2 regions of the Paenibacillus andongensis genome follow, and region 2 is predicted to be linked to the other one. Evidence: riboswitches for the same ligand, from Rfam matches in the RefSeq annotation. Region 2 holds a riboswitch; the other holds the start of a gene.

Region 1 (5,710 bases), 2.6 Mb from region 2:
AAAATAACCATAATAACAAGCACAGCAACTGTTCTTCATCGGGTTGTGGAGGCTCTGGTGGTAGCGGCGATAGTTCTGGAGATCAAGGCGGCGGCAGCAGCTGCAGCAGCGGCAGCAGTTGCAGCTCAGGCTCTTCATGCTCGTCAGGATCGAGCTGCGGGTCTAGTTGCGGCGGTGGCGGCAGCTAGGTTAAGCCGTGGAACAGTAAGAACATAGAGAACAGAGAGAACACAGAGAATACAAAGAACAGAGAGAACAGAGAGAACAGAGAGAACAGAGAGAACAGAGAGAACAGAGAGAACAGAGAGAACAGAGAGAACAGAGAGAACACAATGAACACAGAGAACACAAAGAACAGTAGACACGCTCGTTTGCACTCTTCGTCGGAGAGTGCTTTTTGTTTGAGTATGGGAGGAAGCCGAGCCTACTCTTAAAATTAGCTTCACATATGAAAGTGCAGCATTACTGACTCCCAGCTCGACGGAACGTAGATACCTTATTTTGCTCGAAACCGCGTATTTCATGGTTTCGCGGAATGAGGAGCCGCTATTTCACGCGTCAGAGGTGTAAAAATCGCAAAAACACTAAAATAGCGTCCCCTCGTTCCGCATAAGGGCCCATATCGACATAATAACGGAAAATAGCGGCTCCTCGTTCCCCTTGAGTCTCGGATCAGCAGCTTAGTACCGAAATTTTGAAATTACTTCTACTGTAACCACCGATAACGGAGCATGTCACATGCCCAATACAGGCAATCGGGGATCTATCCTCCTATAAAGTAGAATCCAGCTGCTATATCTGCCAACCCAACGCTTGCCATCTTTTAGAGTAACTAGTACCCCCAGCTTCAACGAATGGTGATATCACTTACGCCGGAACCCCCATCTTAACAAAGTAGATAATCTCGCCTTCCACAGCCTTGTAATTTGATGCAAAAAGTGCAGGTAATTTCTGCTCAAACTAGCTGTTGCTAGGCAGAAGCTGCAAAAACTACATCTAAATCTACCACTTCAGGCTAAAAAGCCGGATTCGCTTTAAATTTGATGTACAAAATGCATGATAACTCTCCCAATAAGCCGCTTTTAACAAATTTAGATGTACATTTTGCATCCATGCTTGTCGAGAACCAACCTGAACCCCGCCATCCTGACACGATCCCGCGCGCCACATTCGAAATTTAGAACAAATTGAAGACACATATCGTCATTTTTCGTGTATAATTGGAATTCGGTGTCGATTTCTTTGACCCACGGTAAATTAAGCGGCGATAGGAGTCCTTTTAAATGAATCGGTTACGTGGTTTTCTAAGTTCTTATCATCCTATTGTACATACGTTAATTCTTGGAACCGTTATGGCTCGGGCAGCATCCTCCATGAGTTTGCCTTTTCTCGCGATTTATTTAGCTAGACATACGTCGATGAGCGCGGTGATGATCGGAATTGTCATCGGAATGGGTTCTTTGGCTGGAACCGTAGGCGGCTTTATTGGGGGCACCTTATCGGACCGATTCGGTAGGCGCATTATTATGCTGGCTGCGCTTTTTGGCTGGGCATTCGTGTTCTTAGGCTTCGGCATAGTTAAATTACCAATCCTTTTTATGCTGCTAAATATGCTGAACGGCTTGTGCCGGTCATTTTATGAGCCTGTATCTCAGGCGTTGATGGCCGATCTCACAGAACCTGCGAAGAGACTTAAGGTGTTTTCGATGCGGTATATGGCTATCAATGTAGGAGTTGCTGTCGGACCACTTTTGGGTGCCTTTTTCGCTACGATGAACGGTGCGCTGCCTTTTCTTATTACAGGAACCATTTATTTTATTTATGCGGTCACCCTTTATGCACTGCTCATCGTTTTTGGCATCAAGAAAATCGAGGGTGAGAAGAAATCTTCAGTTACCTTTGTTTCTGCTTTGCGAGTGATTCGCAGTGATGTTACTTTTCGATTGTATATCCTTGGCGGTATTATTGGAGCTATCGGCTACTCACAGGTGATGGTGACACTTTCGCAATATTTGGAGCATAGTTTTGTGGATGGTGTGAAAATGTTTGCGATCTTAATGAGTGTGAACGCGATTGTGGTTATCGCCATGCAGATTCCACTTACTCGTTGGGCTGAGAAGTACACGCCACTTGCTGCAATAATAGTTGGTAACCTAATGTTTGCGTTAGGGGATGTTGGCTTTGCATTTTCCCACTCGCTGGTATGGCTTATTATTTCGATGGGTATTTTCACCTTTGGCGAGATTTTAAATTATCCTGCTGCTAATATGTTGATTGACAAATTAGCTCCCGAGCATATGCGTGGCACGTATTTTGGTGCTCAAACACTAACGAACATAGGCCACTTTATTGGACCTTGGGTTGGTGGGTTCTTGTTAGTGTCTTATGGTGGAAATACGTTGTATGTTCTTATGGCCGTTCTTACGATTACCGGGTCCTTTTTTTATTGGAGAGGCTCTATTCGTCAAATAATGTTAAAAAATACGTCGAAAAAAGAATTTTTTTGAAAAATATTGCAAAATTAGTTCTTAGGAACTATTCGATTTCAAAACGAGTTCCCGTATCCTTGAGAGAGTAGATATTTATTACTTAGCTCTTCAGATAGTTAGAAAGACATCTCGACAAAGGCAAAGCTGGCGAAAGCCAGTGACGCAAAGCTAAAGGGGCTTCCTTGTCCTAAAACCGGACTCGCAGCCAGCCAGCCGCCGAACGATTGGGTATCAACATCAGAACCCCTCCGATCGGTTCACTATGGTGGGGTTTTTCTCTCTGTCATAACAAATTTATGTAAAAATAAAAGGAGGATCCAGCAGCATGCAATCTGAAGGAATACTACAAGAAGAACAAAAAGTGACTTCGTTATGTGGTAACCATGTTGCCCGTTTGGTACCTTCCACGGATGGACCGAAGCTCATGATTAATCGGGAAGAGTACGCGTTAAATGAAGCTTGTTGGGATGTTGAAATGTTTCATGGGAGAAACAACAGCATCTTGATTTTTTACTGGAAAGGCGAAGTTAAACTTTCGGTTAAAATGCCGCCGATGTCGCAAATTGAAGCATTTTTGACAAGGCTCTATCAATGCTTATCATCCAAATTAAGAACGGTACAGCCTATCTAGGCGTATCGTTTTTTTTATTACCAGCTGTAAGGGTTATGTAAAGACAAAATCATTGTCACAAATTGACACTAGCTGATATAATGAATCTCATAGGTTTTAGTAGTGCTTAGGAACTATTATTAGGGGGATACATAGCATGAGATTAATCACACGTTCGGATTTTGATGGTTTAGTATGCGCGATGCTTTTCAAAAAGTTAAACATGGTAGATGAGATGAAATTTGTCCATCCCAAAGATATGCAGGACGGTTTGATTGAGGTTTCAGAAAACGATATTTTGGCCAATGTCCCTTATGTAGCGGGTTGTGGCTTGTGGTTCGATCATCATTCCAGTGAACTTGAGCGGATGGGGGAGAAGGTTGAATTCAAAGGAGAAACCCGTATCGCGCCAAGTGCGGCACGTGTTGTTTATGATTACTATGGAGGGCGAGAGACCTTCGGAGATATCGACGATATTATGCGCGGGGTGGATAAAGCGGATTCGGCGCAGTTCAGCAAAGAAGATATTTTGAATCCGAGCGGATGGGATTTATTATCTTTTATCATGGATGCTCGAACGGGTTTAGGGCGTTATCGCGATTATCGGATCAGTAACTATCAATTGATGGAAGATCTCGTGGAGCACTGTGCAACAATGTCCGTTCATGAGATTATGGAATTGCCAGATGTGAAAGAGCGCGTGGCGCGGTATTTCGAATTAGATGCCTTATATCGTGATATGCTTCAAACCTATACGCGGACGGAAGGCAATGTTATTATTACCGACCTTCGTGATGTGGAAACCATCTATCCAGGGAACCGTTTCATGGTGTATGCCCTGTATCCAGAGCAAAATATCTCGATTTGGGTCATCGATGGCCGAAATAAACAAAACTGCGTCTTTGCTTGTGGACACAGCATTGTGAATCGCACATCGAAAACGAATATTGGTAACTTGATGCTTCAAAATGGTGGAGGCGGTCATCATGCAGCAGGTACTTGCCAAGTTGACTATGTGAACGCTGAGGAAGTTTTGAAGAAAATTGTTGAAACGATGCGAACAGACGGATAAAATGAATGAAACGGACCGCAGGATGGGGAGTTCCCGGAATGCGGTTTTTCACGAAATGGGGACAGGAGGGAATGGAGTGGAGTTAGCACAAATTCATCATGTGGCAATCATTAGCTCAAATTATGAGCGATCGAAACACTTCTATGTCGATTTACTTGGATTAACGGTCATACACGAAACATATCGTGCAGAACGTGACTCCTATAAGTTGGATTTGCGCATCGGGAAGACCGAACAGCAGATCGAGTTATTTTCATTTCCGAACCCTCCGCTGCGAGTTAACCAGCCTGAGGCAAGGGGCCTTAGGCATTTGGCTTTTGTTGTGCCGAATATGGAACAAAGCGTTAAAGAACTTGAGAGCAAGGGGATTGCGGTAGAACCGGTGCGGATTGATCCTATTACCGGTGACCAATATACTTTTTTTGCAGATCCGGATGGGCTGCCCTTGGAGTTGGTGGAACATGCCAAATGATCGTCAAGAAAGGACTGAACAGGAGCCGAAGCTGCGGTTTGCCAAAGGCTGCTTATGGAGTATTCTTGTGTCCATTCCCCTATGGGCATTATTGATTTGGTTTTTGTTTATAAAATAAAATCCCTCACTAGCTTGATCTGACCGCTGCATACATGCAGCTAGGTCGGATGAGCCGTTGAGGGATTTTTATTTACTTGTCCGTTGAAAAAGTCTGCGGGATTTTTGTTGTAAATGCAATAAAAATGAAGTACTATTTTCTTACGACATTTTAAAAATACATGATTAGCGGAGTTGCAAATATGAAGGAAATTCTACGTGAGGTTGGAATGATTGCAAGGTCTTTGGATTCGATAAGTAATATAGAATTTAAAAAATATGACCTTACAAAAGGACAGTACTTGTACCTCGTGCGAATATGTGAAAATCCAGGAATTATTCAAGAAAAGTTAGCTGAAATGATCAAGGTAGATCGAACAACAGCAGCTCGGGCTATAAAGAAACTTGAGATTAATGGATTTATTGAAAAGAATGATGATCCATATAACCAAAAAATTAAAAAACTATTTCCTACAGAGAAAGGGAAGAATGTTTACCCTTTAATAAAAAGGGAAAACGATTATTCCAATAGGGTCGCACTATCTGGGTTCTCCGAAAGTGAAGTAGAAACCATGTTTAACTTGCTGCAAAGAGTCAGAAAAAATGTAGAAAAAGACTGGGAGTTTGTAAAAAAAGGAAACAAGAGAAATTATTGATTTATGAAAAGGTGGACAAATAAAATGACAATACTTATAAAAAAGTGCATGTTTGAAGATTTAGGCTTACTTCAAGAAATTAGTGTTGAAACATTTAATGAGACATTTCAGAATCAAAATTCACCTGAAAATATGAAAGCCTATTTGGAAAGAGCATTTAACTTAAATCAATTAGAAAAAGAATTGTCAAACATCTCTTCGGAATTCTATTTTATTTATTCAAATGAGGAAATTGCCGGGTATTTAAAGGTAAACACCAATGATGCTCAATCTGAAATAATGGGCAATGATTCACTTGAAATCGAGCGGATTTAT
Region 2 (5,710 bases):
TCACAACCGCAATTGCGCCTTGTTGCTGTGCAATATACGTATAGGAAGAATGTTCCGCTTTTAGCAAGGAAACGTAGATTTTACCGTCTGCATATGTGAGACTCTCCGGTGCTAGGTCAAACGCAATGGAGGTTTTATCACCTGTTTCGTAATTGACGCGATAAAGCTTTTTGTTCGTTTTATCTGTGATATAGAGAATTGGCTCCGATGGATGTTTCAACGTATTCGTGATCTCAAAATCCAGAGCTATGTGTGCATTATAATAAGTTGTAGCAAAAGCAATGCTGCTTGGTCTGGATTCCACGCCAATTCTATCCATTGCTGATGTAACGACATAATATCGTGTCGTATGTGGAAGATTCGTGCTATCGACATAGGTCGTTCCGGTTACCGTAATCGGTTTACCATTTTGATCCTCCAAGGGAACAAACTTGCCAGTAGCAGTTGCGCTGTAATAAATATGGTACTGGTCCGCATTCGCAACTGGGTTCCATTGCAAAGCGATCTCCCTATTCGATACTGTGGATGCTTTTAGACCAGTTGGAGACTCAAGTTGATCATAAATCCCATCAAGTTCCCAATCACTTCCGTTCCATGTTGCAAAAACAAGATACTGACTTCCGTAAACGAGCGTAATCCTATCCCCTGCAGCGAGCGGCACCGCCTGTTCTGTCAGCTGATTACCTAGATCATGGACAGCGTAACTGCCATTGATTTGATAAGAAATCATCTCGTTGCCAACATAATAAACCTGAGCATACACGCTTTCGTTAACAGTAATGCTGGATAACAGAACCCCGGAATAATGCTTTGTTGAATTTCGTTTGGTTACGTCATACGGAGCTGGAGAAACCGATCCGCCTATAATGCTGTAGATTCCTACGTCTTCTACCGTCCCACTATATTCGGTCTGGTATGTATCCTGTGTAACCGTGTTTGAAACGTCCCATTGAACCGTCGAATAATCTGCCATGGCTGGGTACAGTGTGTATACCTTGTTTTGTATGATAAAAGCAGCATTAATATCCTCTACATTTCCCGGCTCAGTATCCGGTTCTCCACCTGTCGGCTTCCCAGGAGGTACACCTCCTCCCGGGCTGTCCTCATTCGGAACAGGAGATATGTTCGTTGATCCAGGTGTAGTAACCGGAGAGTTTCCTGTAACTTCCTTACCGCCAATTACGACGAGTTTTACCAGATCGCCAAGTGTATATTTCTTTACAATTTGCTCAAAGCTTACGCCTTCCACCTTAATCACCGCATTAAGTATCGAGCCTTCTCCCGTCACTTTCGCGGCTGATTGTAAAATGATCTGCTCCAATATGGCATTGCCCAGCATCTTGATTCCTGAGCCTTCCGAACCTGCTTGCGTTTCAAGCAAGGTGACAACGGATTGACTGGAAACCTCGACAGTTACCGTCGACTTCAGGTCAACTTTCACAAATGTACCTACTAACTGAACGACATCATTCACAGTCGTTCCTTGCACGGAAACAGATTGGAAGCCCTCGTTTCCTTGCTCTTGTTCTAATTTCGCACCCGATTTGATAATGGTATCGCTTATTATCGTAGAGCCTTTAGTAAAAACTCTGACTCTGCCGAAGTCCTTTTGAACCACCATCTGATTGAGGGTTGAATCTTGAATTTCAATGCTGTTTTCTCCGCCCCCATTCACAATCGTTCTTCCCTTTACTGTCACGTGATCAAGGAACACTTCCCCCTCCCCTATCCCCGCTGCCAAGATGAGATCGCCTTTGATCACAGCATTTTTTATAGTGACACCGCCGCTGTTGACCGTCATATTCCCTTCAACATCAGCTTTTGGAGTATAAGTTCCAGGCTTATGGATCAAATGCCCTACGGCATTATCTAGCATCACTACGGCTTCTGCTCTTGTAATGGATTTCTGAGGACGGAAGCTCTGATCAGGATATCCTTTAAGATAACCCTCCGAGGCGACTGCTTTTATGTAAGGCTTGCTCCAGTCAGACATTTGCTGCTCATCGAGAAACGTTCGCGTATCACTCTTTGGTAACACGTCTTTTAATTGTATAAGTTGATAGATGATTTTGGCAGCCTGTTCTCTGCTAATCGGTTGATCTGGACGAAAGGAGCCGTCATCGAACCCGGAAATATAGCCGGCATATTTTGCTTTGGCCACATCGTTATAGAACCATTTTTCCAGAGAAACATCTTTGAAGGTTTGGTCATCTTTATGGAGATACCCAAATGCCTTGTTGACAAGTAATATGAATTCCGCCCTGGTAATGACTTTATCGGGTTGAAAGGTTTGATCGGCATAGCCCGAAATCAATCCATTTCCGATCCATTCGTTTATGGCATCCTCTGCCCAATACCCATTAATGTCACGTAATGCTGGTTGGTTTTCTGCTTGCGCTAAACCTGAGAAAGATACGATTTGAACGGTCAAAAACATAACAATAAATACAATTTTCCCCAGCAACCTTGCCAACATATAATCTTCCTCTCTATTACTTTGATATAAAGGCAATAAAAAAAGCCACTCCAAAAGGAATGTAGGCGGCCCGGCTGTCGTACAAGGAATGCCCTTGCTTAGACCCGTGGCTTTGCGTCTCCGCCTTTCGGACGGATTTGCCGTTTCTTATTCTCGGAATGACTCTAGGACCTATCGAATAGTTCTAATTGCCTAGCAACAATTATATACTTAATTAATTTAATAGGAAACAAATATTTTCCATTTTCGACAAATTATTTTTAAATTCCATTTTGAAATACTTACGACTGAATCCCAAACCGGGTAGTACTATAGCGAGGTAATTGGGATGTTCTTCCCCATCCCCTTCGTGAGAACTATAAGCGGAACAAATAAATCTTTCAAATAAGTATTAGACTATATGTCGTATATTGTAGAATTAACACAAATACCATATAATGGTTAAGGGTAGCATACCTGTTTAAGCCAATACAATAAGATCAAAGGCACATTCGCGCGAAAGCCGGAGTCGCAAAGCTACGGGTCTACGTCCCCTTCGGGATATGATAGCCGGGTCGCTCTATAGTTTGGCTTTTTTGCATGCACGGAATTTATAGGGTTTTAATAAAAAAAGGGGGGGTATTTCAACGTGAAGTTTAAAAAAATTGCGTTAGGGGCACTTGCGCTCATGCTGGCGTTTGGCTCGCTGTCCTTCTTGCCGGAAGTGCATGTAAGTGCTGCAACATTCACCAAAAAGGATAACTCAACAGACTACTCGGTACCTGAGTTTCCGATCATTACCGATTCCAAGATGGTTTGGATGGGAGATGACGAGAACAAATTCTATCAAGTGTTCGCCCGGGATTTGTATAGCGGCGAATTAAAACAACTAACCGAGACCCAGACCTACAAAGCAAAATTATCGGCAGCGAATAATTATGCCATATATCTGGATAGTCAAAAAATTATTATAATGGTTAATCTTCAAACCGGCGAATCTACCCAAGCAGATGTCAAGCCGGGCTATTATGAAGATCTTCAAACGGACGGCGAATACATAGTCTACAAAGATAAATCTACAAGCACTCTTAATGTGTACAATATGACAACTAAGGAAACAAATATCATTGGAAAAGGTCAAGATGCTACTTTGGCGAACGGCCAAGTCGCCTATTATGGTTCTTCGGAGAATAGGCTTAAGCTTTACGACATTGCAAGCAAGACTTTACGAGTTCTGTGGGATAAAAATGATGGCAGTTTATACAACAGTCATCCAGTCGCATTCAACGGCAAATACGTCGTATGGATTCAACAGCCCTACAATCAACTAAAATTTCAATTGAGAATGATCGACGTTACTCAACCGGATTCACTACCTAGTGTACTTAGCCTATTTGACAAGGTAGCTATCCCTCTCGATATTTTCGTAAGTAAGGAAATTGCGGCATGGACTGTTGAGAAAGATGGACATAAAGTGGTGATGGCAGCAAACTTGCAAAACAAGCAAGCCGATGTAGCAGCCGATCAAGGCGAGAAGCTATTGGGTGTTACCGGAAGCACAATTATTTTGAAAAACGTGGATAACAATCTGATTCTTCGAACCCTTCAATCTACAGGTGAAGGTAACGCCATTCAGGATACACTAGTTTCAGCTGTCCCTTATGCAGATAAAATACCTGAACAAGTGACGGGTTTCTTCGGCGGAAGCAGTCCGAGCAGCGTGCACGAGTTGGCGACTTCCGATCGCGCGGTTATTTTATCCTCTCCGTTCGAGAATCCGTTTTCCTATAAAGGGGGCGATTATACAAGCATTCGGTATACAGTGGAAGGTCCGAAACTGGAACTGACCAAAGCTCTTCAACCGGAACAGAAAATGGTGAGCCTCCCATGGTCGGTCGACGTACAAGAAGCATTCGATTACCATGTCCTAAAAATGGCCTATATGCCATCTCGTGTCCCTTCCGATCAGCTTAGCAAGCTGGGAATTTATAAACTCGTTGAGGGCAAATGGATCTATGCAGGGGGGATTATCGAGGAAAAAAATCAACTTCTTCGTACCCAAATTCATAGCGGCGGGGTTTACGCAGTGCTTTATCAAGATATGAATGCAGCTTCCCTCCGGGACTATTGGATGCGGAAAACCATTACGCAAGTGAACGCAGACAAACCTATTCGTGTTTATCTTGACGGAGAGGAAGTAATCTTCCACGAACAGCCTCAACTTAAGGACAGTTCTACAACGGTTGAGTTTCGACCTATTTTCGAAAAGCTGGGTTTGCAAGTAAATTGGGACGAAGCATCCCAAACGGTTACAGGCAGCAAAGAGGGAACGTCGATTAGTCTCACATTAGGACAGTCGCAAGCAACCGTTAATGAAAAGACATCCGAACTGCCAACAGCCCCTTACCTTCAAAAGGGGTACACGTTCGTCCCTCTTAGATTGGTTGGTGAAGCTTCCGGTCGAAAAGTGGTGTGGGATGCGAACCTCAAAGCCGTATATCTCTATGACCCTGCAACGGAAGGCAAGCTGTACGACAAAGCCGGCAACTTGCTTTATGAAGGTCAGCTTAAAGACGGGCATATGTACGGAAAAGGGAAGCTCTATCACGAAGATGGCACAATCTGGTACGATGCCGAGTTCATTAATGATAATGTTGTGGGCTGGGGAACCATTTATTTTAATGGAGAACTTATGGGTAGAGACCGGACTGGTGACGTTCTGATTGGACAATTCAAGAACGGGATTCCAGACGGATATGTGACAAGTATTAAAGATAACGGCAAACTAATTTATGAGGGTTACGAGGTTCAAGGAAGATTCAATGGCAAGGGAAAGTATTATGAAGATGGCAAACTCGATTTTGAAGGCGAGTTTAAAGACGGTCAGCCTGTACACTCAAATTAATGATTACGACGAAGCCGTTGGAATTATTGGGAAATGGCTGATTAATTTTCATTCAAAATAAGAACTGCTAACATTATGGTAAAAAAACGCCCTTTCAGCACCTTTGCTGGGGGCGTTTTTGATCTGTAACTGTTGTCCCGGTTGACCCTTAACCTATTAAATTGCTTATCAATTTAAACATTCTCTCTATCTAGCAAATAAACTTTCACGTTCTTTTTCACGCCAAAATCCTGAGCCTCATTCAAATCATTCATGAACACATCAATTCTAGAACCGCGAATAGCCGAACCGATATCCTCCGCTTTACGAATGCCGATACCTTCAATGAACACCGTTGAACCTAGAGGGAT

Evidence for each region. Region 2 has a riboswitch for cyclic di-GMP ahead of NYR53_RS02855 (stalk domain-containing protein). Riboswitches for the same ligand answer to the same signal wherever they lie in the genome.
Region 1: another riboswitch for cyclic di-GMP. It lies ahead of NYR53_RS25520 (hypothetical protein); the one in region 2 lies ahead of NYR53_RS02855 (stalk domain-containing protein).

Annotation. Positions count from the first base shown of each region.
Region 1 covers NZ_CP104467.1:5,689,535-5,695,244, reverse strand. The annotation lists gene NYR53_RS25530 (UCP032817 domain-containing protein) at 1-188, shown strand, start outside; gene NYR53_RS25525 (MDR family MFS transporter) at 1,284-2,507, shown strand; cyclic di-GMP riboswitch class I at 2,617-2,710, shown strand; gene NYR53_RS25520 (hypothetical protein) at 2,815-3,120, shown strand; gene NYR53_RS25515 (exopolyphosphatase) at 3,257-4,171, shown strand; gene gloA2 (SMU1112c/YaeR family gloxylase I-like metalloprotein) at 4,248-4,643, shown strand; gene NYR53_RS25505 (hypothetical protein) at 4,633-4,761, shown strand; gene NYR53_RS25500 (MarR family winged helix-turn-helix transcriptional regulator) at 4,943-5,395, shown strand; gene paiA (spermidine/spermine N(1)-acetyltransferase) at 5,420-5,710, shown strand, end outside.
Region 2 covers NZ_CP104467.1:609,197-614,906, reverse strand. The annotation lists gene NYR53_RS02860 (S-layer homology domain-containing protein) at 1-2,476, opposite strand, end outside; cyclic di-GMP riboswitch class I at 2,538-2,628, opposite strand; cyclic di-GMP riboswitch class I at 2,951-3,038, shown strand; gene NYR53_RS02855 (stalk domain-containing protein) at 3,105-5,360, shown strand; gene NYR53_RS02850 (3D domain-containing protein) at 5,534-5,710, opposite strand, start outside.